3 regions of the Scandinavium tedordense genome follow, and region 3 is predicted to be linked to each of the others. Evidence: predicted binding sites of a transcription regulator. Region 3 holds the regulator's gene; each other region holds the start of a gene.
What was found. Region 3 encodes LexA, which represses DNA repair genes until DNA is damaged. Its sites were predicted from a motif close to TNCTGTATGTACATACAGNA; they were not measured.
Positions count from the first base shown of each region.

Region 1 (3,279 bases), on a different contig from region 3:
AACGCTCAGCATGCCGTTATCAGGACGAACACCTACGGTGCCTGCGTCGCCGATGTTGTTAACCCACTGGTATTCCAGACGGGTAGCGATGTCACGGGTCATTGCCCACTCAACGCCGCCAGCGAATACTGGGGAAACGCCGGTGTCGTGGTTATCGCCACCTACGTTGTTGCTGGAGTCAGCGCGCCATACCATGCCGCCCAGACGAGTGTAAACGTCCAGATCGTCGGTTACCGGGTAACCCAGTTTAGCAGTCAGCTGAACGCCTTGAGCTTTGAATGCGCCGTTAACCTGGTCGCCTTTATAAGGCATACGGCCCAGCCAGTCATAACCCATTTCGAAACCAACATACGGGTTTACCTGGTAACCACCGAACGCACCTGCACCGAGCTGGCTGTCGTGGGTTGGACCATTGTTGTTCAGGGAGCTGTCATACCAGCCAGTATCATGGAACTGAGACCAGCCCAATTTACCACCAGCATACCAGGTGTTATCTTTCGGTGCGGCTTGCGCTACAGTAGCGAAGCCTGCCAGTGCCACTGCAATCGCGATAGCTGTCTTTTTCATTTTTTGCGCCTCGTTATCATCCAAAAATCGCCATGAATATCCATTTAGAAGTTCACGGTTAAATCCTTCACCGGGGGCGGAGCCTAATTCAGGAACTACGCCGTAATCTGTGGCTTAAGCCGATCACCCCTGGCGATGTAAAGTCTACAACGTACTTGAAAACTTACAAGTGTGAACTCTGTCAGGCATATGAAAAAAAAAGAGTTGTATACACAATATTTAACATTTATGTTGGATTTTTGCGCCGAACAAAATGCTGAGAACCGCACCAGACAAGCATTTTCCTAAATTAACCCGCGAAAAATAGCGGGTTATAGACAGGGCAAAAAAAATGCTAGGAATAATCCTATTTTTACTCAATGATACAAATTAGAGTGAATTTTAAGGCCGGAAAACTGTCTCGTCGGCAGGGAAGTGGTTCTGACAGGACGCATAATAAAGCCCATTGCGTTACCTTCTTCGGCTGCAATGGCGAGTCGATGATGTTCATCTTCGCTCAACTCTTCGGTAACCCAGCCAATAACAACACTATAGTTCCCGGTACGAAGTGCGCGAATCATAGATTCAAGCGTCATTTCTGGCAACATTTGGCTAACTTGCATGACTTTAGACAGCGGAAGGCCCGATGCCTGAACCCACTGGCGACTCAGTTTCTGCTGCGGCGTGAGCCACAGCTGCCAGCGATCTTGCTGGCCAAGCTGCTGCAAAAGGGGTAACAGCAGCAATTGAGTCATCATCGGCTGATCCTCACGATAAAGCACTTCGCTGATAAGCCCAGTAGAACTGTGCTGTGGATGGTCGACTGCAGTTGCAGAAACCATTGATGTGCGATTTGCATAACCTGAAGTGTACATAGTGAATCCCGCCCTGTGGGTTACTGTATGAATATACAGTATACCTGGTCAGACGAAAGATCAACTTCATTTTCTGAAAGCTCCTCGCAAATATTGTACAGAAAAGGGCCTCTGGATAAGAACCTCTTGCCCCCGGAATTGAACTTACTTATGTTCTTCATTAACGGATCCGCTATCAAAACCCTTTAATCTAACTGCATGATTACAGGACAGAATCATGGGAAAAATATCAATTAAAAGGATCTATCAGTGTGAAGAATGTTTGTCTTCTCTGGGGAAAATTCATCACCGCGCATTGTTTGGGGGATATAGCCTTTCCATTGATGACACCGTATTCGCCATGGTGGCTCATGGCGAGCTTTACCTCCGGGTGTGTGAACAAAGTGCGACCTATAATGTGGCAACCCCACCGCGGTTGTTAACACTTGTTAAGCGTGGCCGCCCGATATCGCTGAATTACTATTGGGTCGACGAAAACCTTTGGCAGGATCAGTCTCTGTTATTGAACATGTCTGCGATGTCACTCCGTGAAGCGCAAAACGAGAAGCAGCGTCGAAGCGACCCACAGCGAATGCGTAACCTGCCGAATATCAGCTTCCAACTGGAGCTACTGCTGACGGAAGCGGGGATTCACGATCTGGACGCGTTACAAAAGTTGGGTGCGGCGGCGGCGTGGTATCGACTGCGTGCTATGCGGAAAGATTTAAGTATCAATGTGCTCTTCGCACTGGAGGGCGCAATAACCGGTATGCATGCGGCCATCATACCGTTGCACCGCCGTCAGCATCTCCTTGAGTGGGCAGAGACGCTGACGGAGAGAAAGAACGCTATGCCCGAAGAGGGGTAACCTTCTGCTGCAGGCGACAAAATTCTGGCAACAGGCTTACCATTAATCCAATCTGCTGGAGGACTAGCGGAGCTTTACTTTCTAAACCGGGGTCGAGGTGATGGATCCGTTCCATTAAGCCCGCCAGCGCCTCCTGCACACGTTTTTCATCCGACGGTGAATGATGAAATGCGTCGTCAACATAACAAACTGCATCATCCAGCAACGTCAGGATATCAGGGTTGGTTAACTGTTCCCGATGGGCTCCAAGCGCGGAAATATAGCTGGTAAAGGTATGATTCAGGCAAAGCAGTCGGAAGGCCGTTTCCCGCATTTCTGCGGTCACGCGCGGCTCGGTAGACATGTTCGAGACCACGGACGCCAGTTCCGCATCACGATTATGTGCATCGCGGCGGGCAATGCGGTAGGGCAGGCGGTTATCGCGGCCCTGATGATATTGCTCCAGAATCGCATCCAGATAGCGGCAGTTTGCATCAACAGCCCTCGCCATTACCGTCGGCAGATTACGGAACTTCCAGTCAGGCCAGATAAAGGTGACCGCCGCCCACGCGATGGCACAGCCGATAAGCGTATCAATAATACGTGGAAGGGCGACTTCAAACCCTTCCCCAAGCAAATTGAAACACAGCAGGACCAGCAGGGTAATGAACATCGTTGCATGGGCGTACTGAATATTTCGGAAGGCGAAGAACAGTACGCCGGTGAGCACAATCAGTAACAGCTGTCCTTCAATTGACGGTACCAGCAGCAGCACCGGCAGGCCGATGGCCACGCCTATCAGCGTGCCGATAACACGAAGCGCCAGCCGGTGGCGCGTTGCATTATAGTTCGGCTGGCAGACGAACAGGCTGGTGAGCAGGATCCAGTAGCCATGATTCATCCCGGTGAACTGTATAAACGCATAGCCCGCACAGAGAACCAGCGACATCCTGACCGCATGGCGGAACAAGGCTGACTCGGCGGAAAAGTTGCGGCTCAGTCGCAGCCAGACATCGCTGAACCCGTGCAGTC
Region 1 covers NZ_JALIGG010000057.1:690,725-694,003, forward strand. Annotated here, with positions in the region: gene ompA (porin OmpA) at 1-567, opposite strand, end outside; gene sulA (SOS-induced cell division inhibitor SulA) at 924-1,421, opposite strand; gene MUU46_RS19220 (TfoX/Sxy family DNA transformation protein) at 1,639-2,268, shown strand; gene yccS (YccS family putative transporter) at 2,249-3,279, opposite strand, start outside.
Region 1: sulA (SOS-induced cell division inhibitor SulA) is a predicted target of LexA. The motif match lies at 1,443-1,462, and genes of this name have one in related genera.

Region 2 (3,279 bases), on a different contig from region 3:
CGACGCTGGATTCCAGTTTCTTCAGACTTTCCCGTGAGCTGGCCTCCCGTACTGAAAAGCACCGCAAGTTGGTTGAGGAAGACAAACTGACTGCCCTGCCAACACGCGCCGGGATGCTCAGCAAGCTGGAGTCCTACGAAGGTAGAAACCTGCTTGCCCGTATTCACGTGAGCAATGCCGCAAATATTTCCCGGGTGATGGGGCTTGAGTATTCCGGCCGCTTCCTGCGGAGTTTTGTTAGCCGAATGAAGAATACCTTACCTGACGGGACGCTGCTGTGCCGTGATGACTATGGCAGTTTTCTGGCGATATTCCCTGAGGTTTATGAACAAAAAGATTTGATGTTCTTTGAGGATATTCTGCAGTCACTGTTCCTTGATATTAAATCCGATGGAGACGCTGAAACTGAACGTTACTGCTTTATCGGGAATTCTGGGGTGTTCTTTGGTCACCTGACACAGGAACGCATGCCGGAAGTGATCTTGAATTCCGGGATTGCCGTGCAGCACGCTGAAAAAATAGGCAATGGCGAGTCGTTGGTCTTTGTGCAGGAAATGCAGGAGCAGGGGCTGGAGAATATTCGTCTGCATGAAAAATTACAGCATGCTATCGCCAACGACGAATTCCATATCGTAATGCAGCCGATCATTAATCTCGATAATCAGAATAGCTGCAATGAAGGTGAGAGCCTGATTCGCTGGCAAACGCCGGACGAAGGGTTTATCTCGCCGATCAAGTTCATTAGCCTTGCGGAAGAGTCGGGGCTGATCATTCCGATTGGGCGTTGGGTCATCGCTGAATCCTGTAAGCAATTGGCGAAGTTTATCGCGCGCGGTGGTCCGAAAAACTTCAAACTGCACGTCAATATTTCAGCAATGCAGCTGCAGCAGCCTGATTTTGCTTCGCATTTGTTCACCTGTATTCAGGAGAACGAACTGATGAACGGCAACATTTGCGTCGAAATCACCGAAAGTACGCTGATGAAACATACCGATCAGATTGTCGATACGCTTAAGTATTTGCGCCGCCTGGGCGTGAGTGTGGCGATTGATGATTTCGGTTCCGGCTATTCGAGCCTCTCTTATTTGCACTCTTTCCCCTTCGACTGCCTGAAAATCGACAGGACGTTTGTCTCTGACATTCTGACTAATGAAAAAAATGCGGCGGTGGTTTCGTCGGTGCTGACGCTCGCCAAAAGCTTTAACGTGCCGCTGGTGGCTGAGGGCATGGAGACGCTGGAGATGGTTGAGAAGCTACAGGAAATGGGATGTGAACTGGTGCAGGGGTACTACTTCTCCAGACCACTTCCCTTCGATGACTTTACGGCAACGGTGAATCGAGGCTGACGGCGCGTTATTCGTCGACCAACCACATGTCCGCTTCTTCGAACATTTCCTGAACGGCGCGGCTAATCTGTTCCTTTTCATGCTTGCTGGCGTCAGTGTTGATCGCCGGCAGCGTCATCATTGGCTTAACGCGAATGTCTGCCTCCGGGAAAATCTGCTGAACGCGACGGGTGAGTTCATTCAGAATTTTTTCTTGCGCGCCAGGCAAGCCTGCGAAATTTCGTTTGTCATAAATCAGTTCGACGAACATGACTGCTTCCTTTGTACAGTTTAGATGTACACTTTTATACTGTATGGATACTCAGTGTCAAGGCCGCAGTGGCGGCGATAAGCACAAGTATGTTCTGTTAAAGCCAGTCAGGGAGTGCTGTAGCATTAATGACTTAGAGGAAACATGCGGAGACTGGCAGAATCGCGACTACGTTTAAAACGATAAAAAGTGGCCATCATGAAAAAAAGTGCACTCATCGCAGTCAGTTTTCTGTTTCTCGCCAGCCAGTCCAGTTTTGCAGGAAGCAAAACTCTGGTGGAGTACGGCGTGGTTCAGCAGAGCCGTATCATCAGCGAGGCTAACGGGCAGTATCATCCATTACGAACCGTTGCAGCCGGGGCCTTGGGTGGCGTTGTTGGTCACCAGTTCGGCAAAGGAAAGGGCAAAACCGCAATGACCGTGGCTGGCGCAGTTGCCGGGTCGGGGGCTTCACGCTACCACCAAAGCACACAGCAGGCGCCACAGCAGGTGGATTTGCTGATCAAAACTGACTCTGGGGCTACTATCGACGTCGTCCAGTCGTATACCGGCGGGGTTGTTTTCAATCCAGGCGACAAAGTACGCATCCTGACCAAAGGCTCAGACACCACGGTCGATAAATCAGTGTAACCGCGCTACTCCGCAGATAACAAAAACGGGAACCTTTGGGTTCCCGTTTTTATACCTATTGCCTGACAGCGCTCAGGGTGATGCACTCAGCGCGTGCCTCAGCAGTAAGGTGTCGAATTACCTGGCAGCGAGCTGCGACGCTGAAAAGAGCGTGCCACAATAAGGGCAGAGCAAAGGACTATTTTTCTTGATTCTTGATGGGCTGTGCATTGATTTCTTTGCACATTTCGGACATGAACATTCCGCGGGTTGGGAAGGGCGAAGTTGACGATTTTTACGTTCAGCCATGTGTATTCCTTATATGTTGGCGCAAAACAATACCTCAATAGTTCGCGAAAAGCCCTCATTCATTTTTTTATTTTTAACAAAGCAGACTTTTCCCGACACTGACAAATCTTTTGAGATAAGCCTTGCTTAATAAAGTTAATCATGCGTTAATGCTCTATCGGTTTGAACATACACGTTATCTGAAACAGTTCTCTTAAGTCGTCCTCATCATTTTTTCTCCTTGATGTACCTTCTTCAGTCCTCTTAGAAACAACAGGTTTTCAAACCAACACTGCCTGCGGGCGAAATAATAATTAAAGGTAAAAAAACATGTCTAACCAAATGACTGGTATTGTTAAATGGTTTAATGCTGAAAAAGGTTTCGGCTTTATTACACCAAAAGACGGAAGCAAAGATGTCTTCGTACATTTCTCTGCTATCCAGAGCAACGATTTCCGTACTCTGTATGAAAATCAAGAAGTTGAATTCGCCGTTGAAGCAGGTCCTAAAGGTCCTTCCGCTGTCAACGTGGTTCCACGCTGAGGGCCTGACTATTACTGACTCAATTCACTTCCGCTGCCCTTGCTGCCACGGTTCGCAATATCGGACTTCATCCTTCGATGTTACTGAAAAAAATCCGTTCGGTGCAAAATGTATTTTTTGCAAATCAGCAATGATCACCGCCGATAATATTTACACCTGGCAACGTCCTGTTTCTGTTTCCGCAATTACTGAAATCAGAAAGTAATATTCACGACGTTATCAGATAAATACTATTTTAATTAG
Region 2 covers NZ_JALIGG010000058.1:149,731-153,009, forward strand. Annotated here, with positions in the region: gene MUU46_RS20040 (bifunctional diguanylate cyclase/phosphodiesterase) at 1-1,346, shown strand, start outside; gene MUU46_RS20045 (DinI-like family protein) at 1,354-1,596, opposite strand; gene MUU46_RS20050 (outer membrane lipoprotein) at 1,795-2,226, shown strand; gene MUU46_RS23005 (YnfU family zinc-binding protein) at 2,344-2,514, opposite strand; gene cspE (transcription antiterminator/RNA stability regulator CspE) at 2,824-3,036, shown strand; gene ymcF (cold shock small protein YmcF) at 3,047-3,241, shown strand.
Region 2: MUU46_RS20045 (DinI-like family protein) is a predicted target of LexA. The motif match lies at 1,634-1,653, and genes of this name have one in related genera.

Region 3 (3,279 bases):
CAGCCAAACGCTGACGGGCAAAGTGAGTTCGTGCCACACGTGCCAGCTTTTGTGCAATAATTTTGTCGGTACCGTGCTCGGTGGCCATGCGGCGCAGCGAAACGGACGGTGAGAAACGCACGAAGCTGTCGCGACCGAGCCAAGTCACGGCAAAGAATTTCTGGAAGCCATTCATCATGCGCAGCGGTGGGTTTACTTCGCCTTTTTCGCGGCCCGGGGAACGTCCAAACATCACGGACACCGGTACCATCTGCACATCGAGCTCTGGGTTGCTGCGATGCAAATCCAGATAATTGTGGAACAGCTTGATAGACTCTTCTTTCGGCGTGTAATACGTAAATGCGCGCGGCCCGCCGTGAATGAACACGTAACGCGGCAGCTCGGTGCCGTCGATTTCGAGCGGCTCCAGCGGATCCGGAAGACCATGCGCCAGACATTGGGCGCGTAAAGTCAGCAGATCTGCCTTCGAGTTATACGGCAGAACGTACATAATAGGGCGTGAGGTATCGAGTCCCAGTTCCTCAGCAGGATTTGCCGGGATAGACTTACTTTTTACCAGCACGCTTAATGGTAAATTCAGTAATTTGTAGTAAATTCGTGGCCAGCCAGACATAAACGATGTAAAGCCTCTGGTTAATCATGCAAATGCGCCGCAAGGATAACAGAAAGTGCACAGAATATCTGTTCTACCGCGTCAGGCGCGCAGTGACATTGATGCTAAATAATGTAAAAGGTTCTTTTGATGGCAAATGATACCACCGGGTTAACCCGAATCGTCAAAGCAGCAGGTTACTCCTGGAAGGGATTTCGCGCTGCATGGCAAAACGAAGCCGCTTTTCGCCAGGAAGGCGTTGCTGCTGTTGTCGCCATCATTCTCGCCTGTTGGTTAGATGTGGATGCCATCACCCGAGTGTTACTGATTGGCTCAGTGCTTCTGGTGATGATAGTGGAAATTATCAACAGTGCGATTGAAGCGGTGGTTGACCGCATCGGGACGGAACGTCACGAATTGTCGGGTCGTGCAAAAGATATGGGTTCTGCCGCGGTGTTTCTGGCAATTGCTATCGCCTTATTCACCTGGGTAACGCTGCTGTGGTCGCATTATCGATAACGCCCGCAGAATTACGCAAACGTCTGGTTTTTTGTGCGTTTTGCGGTTCCAAATTCGCCATTAACTGTATATACTCACAGCATAACTGTATATACACCCAGGGGGCGGAATGAAAGCGTTAACGACCAGGCAGCAAGAGGTGTTCGATCTCATCAGGGATCACATCAGCCAGACGGGCATGCCGCCAACGCGTGCGGAAATCGCGCAGCGCTTGGGGTTCCGTTCCCCGAACGCGGCTGAAGAGCATTTGAAAGCGCTGGCACGTAAAGGTGTGCTCGAGATTGTTTCCGGTGCCTCACGCGGCATTCGTCTTCTGGTAGAAGAAGAAACCGGTATCCCGCTGATCGGGCGTGTTGCGGCGGGTGAACCTCTGCTGGCACAGCAGCATATTGAAGGCCACTACCAGGTCGACCCGGCGATGTTCAAGCCGAGCGCCGATTTCCTGCTGCGCGTCAGCGGAATGTCGATGCGTGATATCGGTATTCTCGACGGTGATTTGCTCGCGGTTCACAAAACGCAGGATGTGCGTAACGGTCAGGTCGTTGTCGCCCGTATCGACGATGAAGTGACGGTTAAGCGGCTGAAAAAACAGGGCAGCACTGTTGAGCTGTTACCTGAAAATAGCGAGTTTTCTCCGATTGTGGTCGATCTGCGTCAGCAGAACTTCTCCATCGAAGGGCTGGCAGTTGGCGTTATTCGCAACGGCGAGTGGCTGTAACGGGCTTTAGAAATCCTCAATAATTCACATGGCTTTCAGGCGTCCAGCGCCAGCACATTAGCCACGTAATCTTTGACGGGAAGAGTGGCGCTATTCTGGCGCCACTTCGTTTTACGCATTCACAATCACAGGTTTTCTCATGTCGCTCTTCACCACTGCAGACAAGGCATTGTGGCGTCTCGCGCTGCCGATGATTTTCTCAAATATCACCGTGCCGCTGTTGGGTCTGGTGGATACGGCGGTCATCGGTCATCTTGACAGTCCTGTTTATCTCGGCGGCGTGGCGATCGGTTCCATGGCGACCAGTTTCCTGTTCATGCTGTTGTTATTCCTGCGCATGAGCACCACCGGCCTCACCGCACAAGCCTACGGCGCTAAAGACCCTGTACGTCTGGCTCGCGCGCTGGTGCAGCCCTTGCTGCTGGCGCTGGGAGCGGGCCTGGTGATTGTTGTGCTCCGCACCCCTCTGATTGACTTGGCGCTGCATATTGTCGGCGGCAGCGATGCCGTACTGGAACAGGCGCGGCGTTTCCTCGAAATCCGTTGGTTAAGCGCGCCTGCGTCCCTGGCAAACCTGGTTCTGCTCGGTTGGCTGCTCGGTGTTCAGTACGCGCGCGCGCCGGTAATTTTGCTGGTGGTCGGCAATGTCTTAAACATCGTGCTCGATTTATGGTTGGTGATGGGCCTGCATATGAACGTGCAGGGCGCTGCGTTGGCGACGGCATGTTCCGAATACGCGACATTTTTCATTGGCTTGCTGATGGTGCGGCGCGTGCTTCACCTGCGTGGCATATCGCTGGATATGCTCAAAGAGGCCTGGCGCGGCAATATCCGCCGCCTGCTGGCGTTGAATCGCGACATCATGTTGCGCTCGCTGCTGCTGCAGCTCTGTTTTGGTGCGCTCACGGTATTTGGCGCGCGACTGGGCAGCGATATCGTCGCCGTGAACGCGGTGCTGATGACGATGCTCACCTTCACCGCCTACGCGCTGGATGGTTTTGCTTATGCGGTGGAAGCGCATTCCGGGCAGGCTTATGGCGCGCGGGATGACAGCCAGCTGTTGGACGTCTGGAAAGCGGCCTGCCGTCAGTCCGGAATTGTTGCTCTGGCCTTTGCGCTGATTTATTCCGTGGCGGGGGAGCACATCGTCGCCATGCTGACATCGATTACCCAGCTGCGCGAACTGGCCGATCGTTACGTCATCTGGCAGGTGGTTTTACCGGTGATCGGCGTGTGGTGTTATCTGCTCGACGGCATGTTTATCGGTGCGACGCGCGGGGCGGAAATGCGTAACAGCATGGCGGTGGCGGCTGCCGGTTTTGCCCTCACGCTGTTGACGGTGCCGGTGTTGGGCAATCACGGATTGTGGCTGGCGCTGGCGGTATTCCTGGCGCTGCGCGGGCTGTCTCTGGCATGGATTTGGCGACGTCACTGGCAGCAAGGAACGTGG
Region 3 covers NZ_JALIGG010000047.1:74,234-77,512, reverse strand. Annotated here, with positions in the region: gene plsB (glycerol-3-phosphate 1-O-acyltransferase PlsB) at 1-613, opposite strand, end outside; gene MUU46_RS02555 (diacylglycerol kinase) at 743-1,111, shown strand; gene lexA (transcriptional repressor LexA) at 1,221-1,829, shown strand; gene dinF (MATE family efflux transporter DinF) at 1,969-3,279, shown strand, end outside.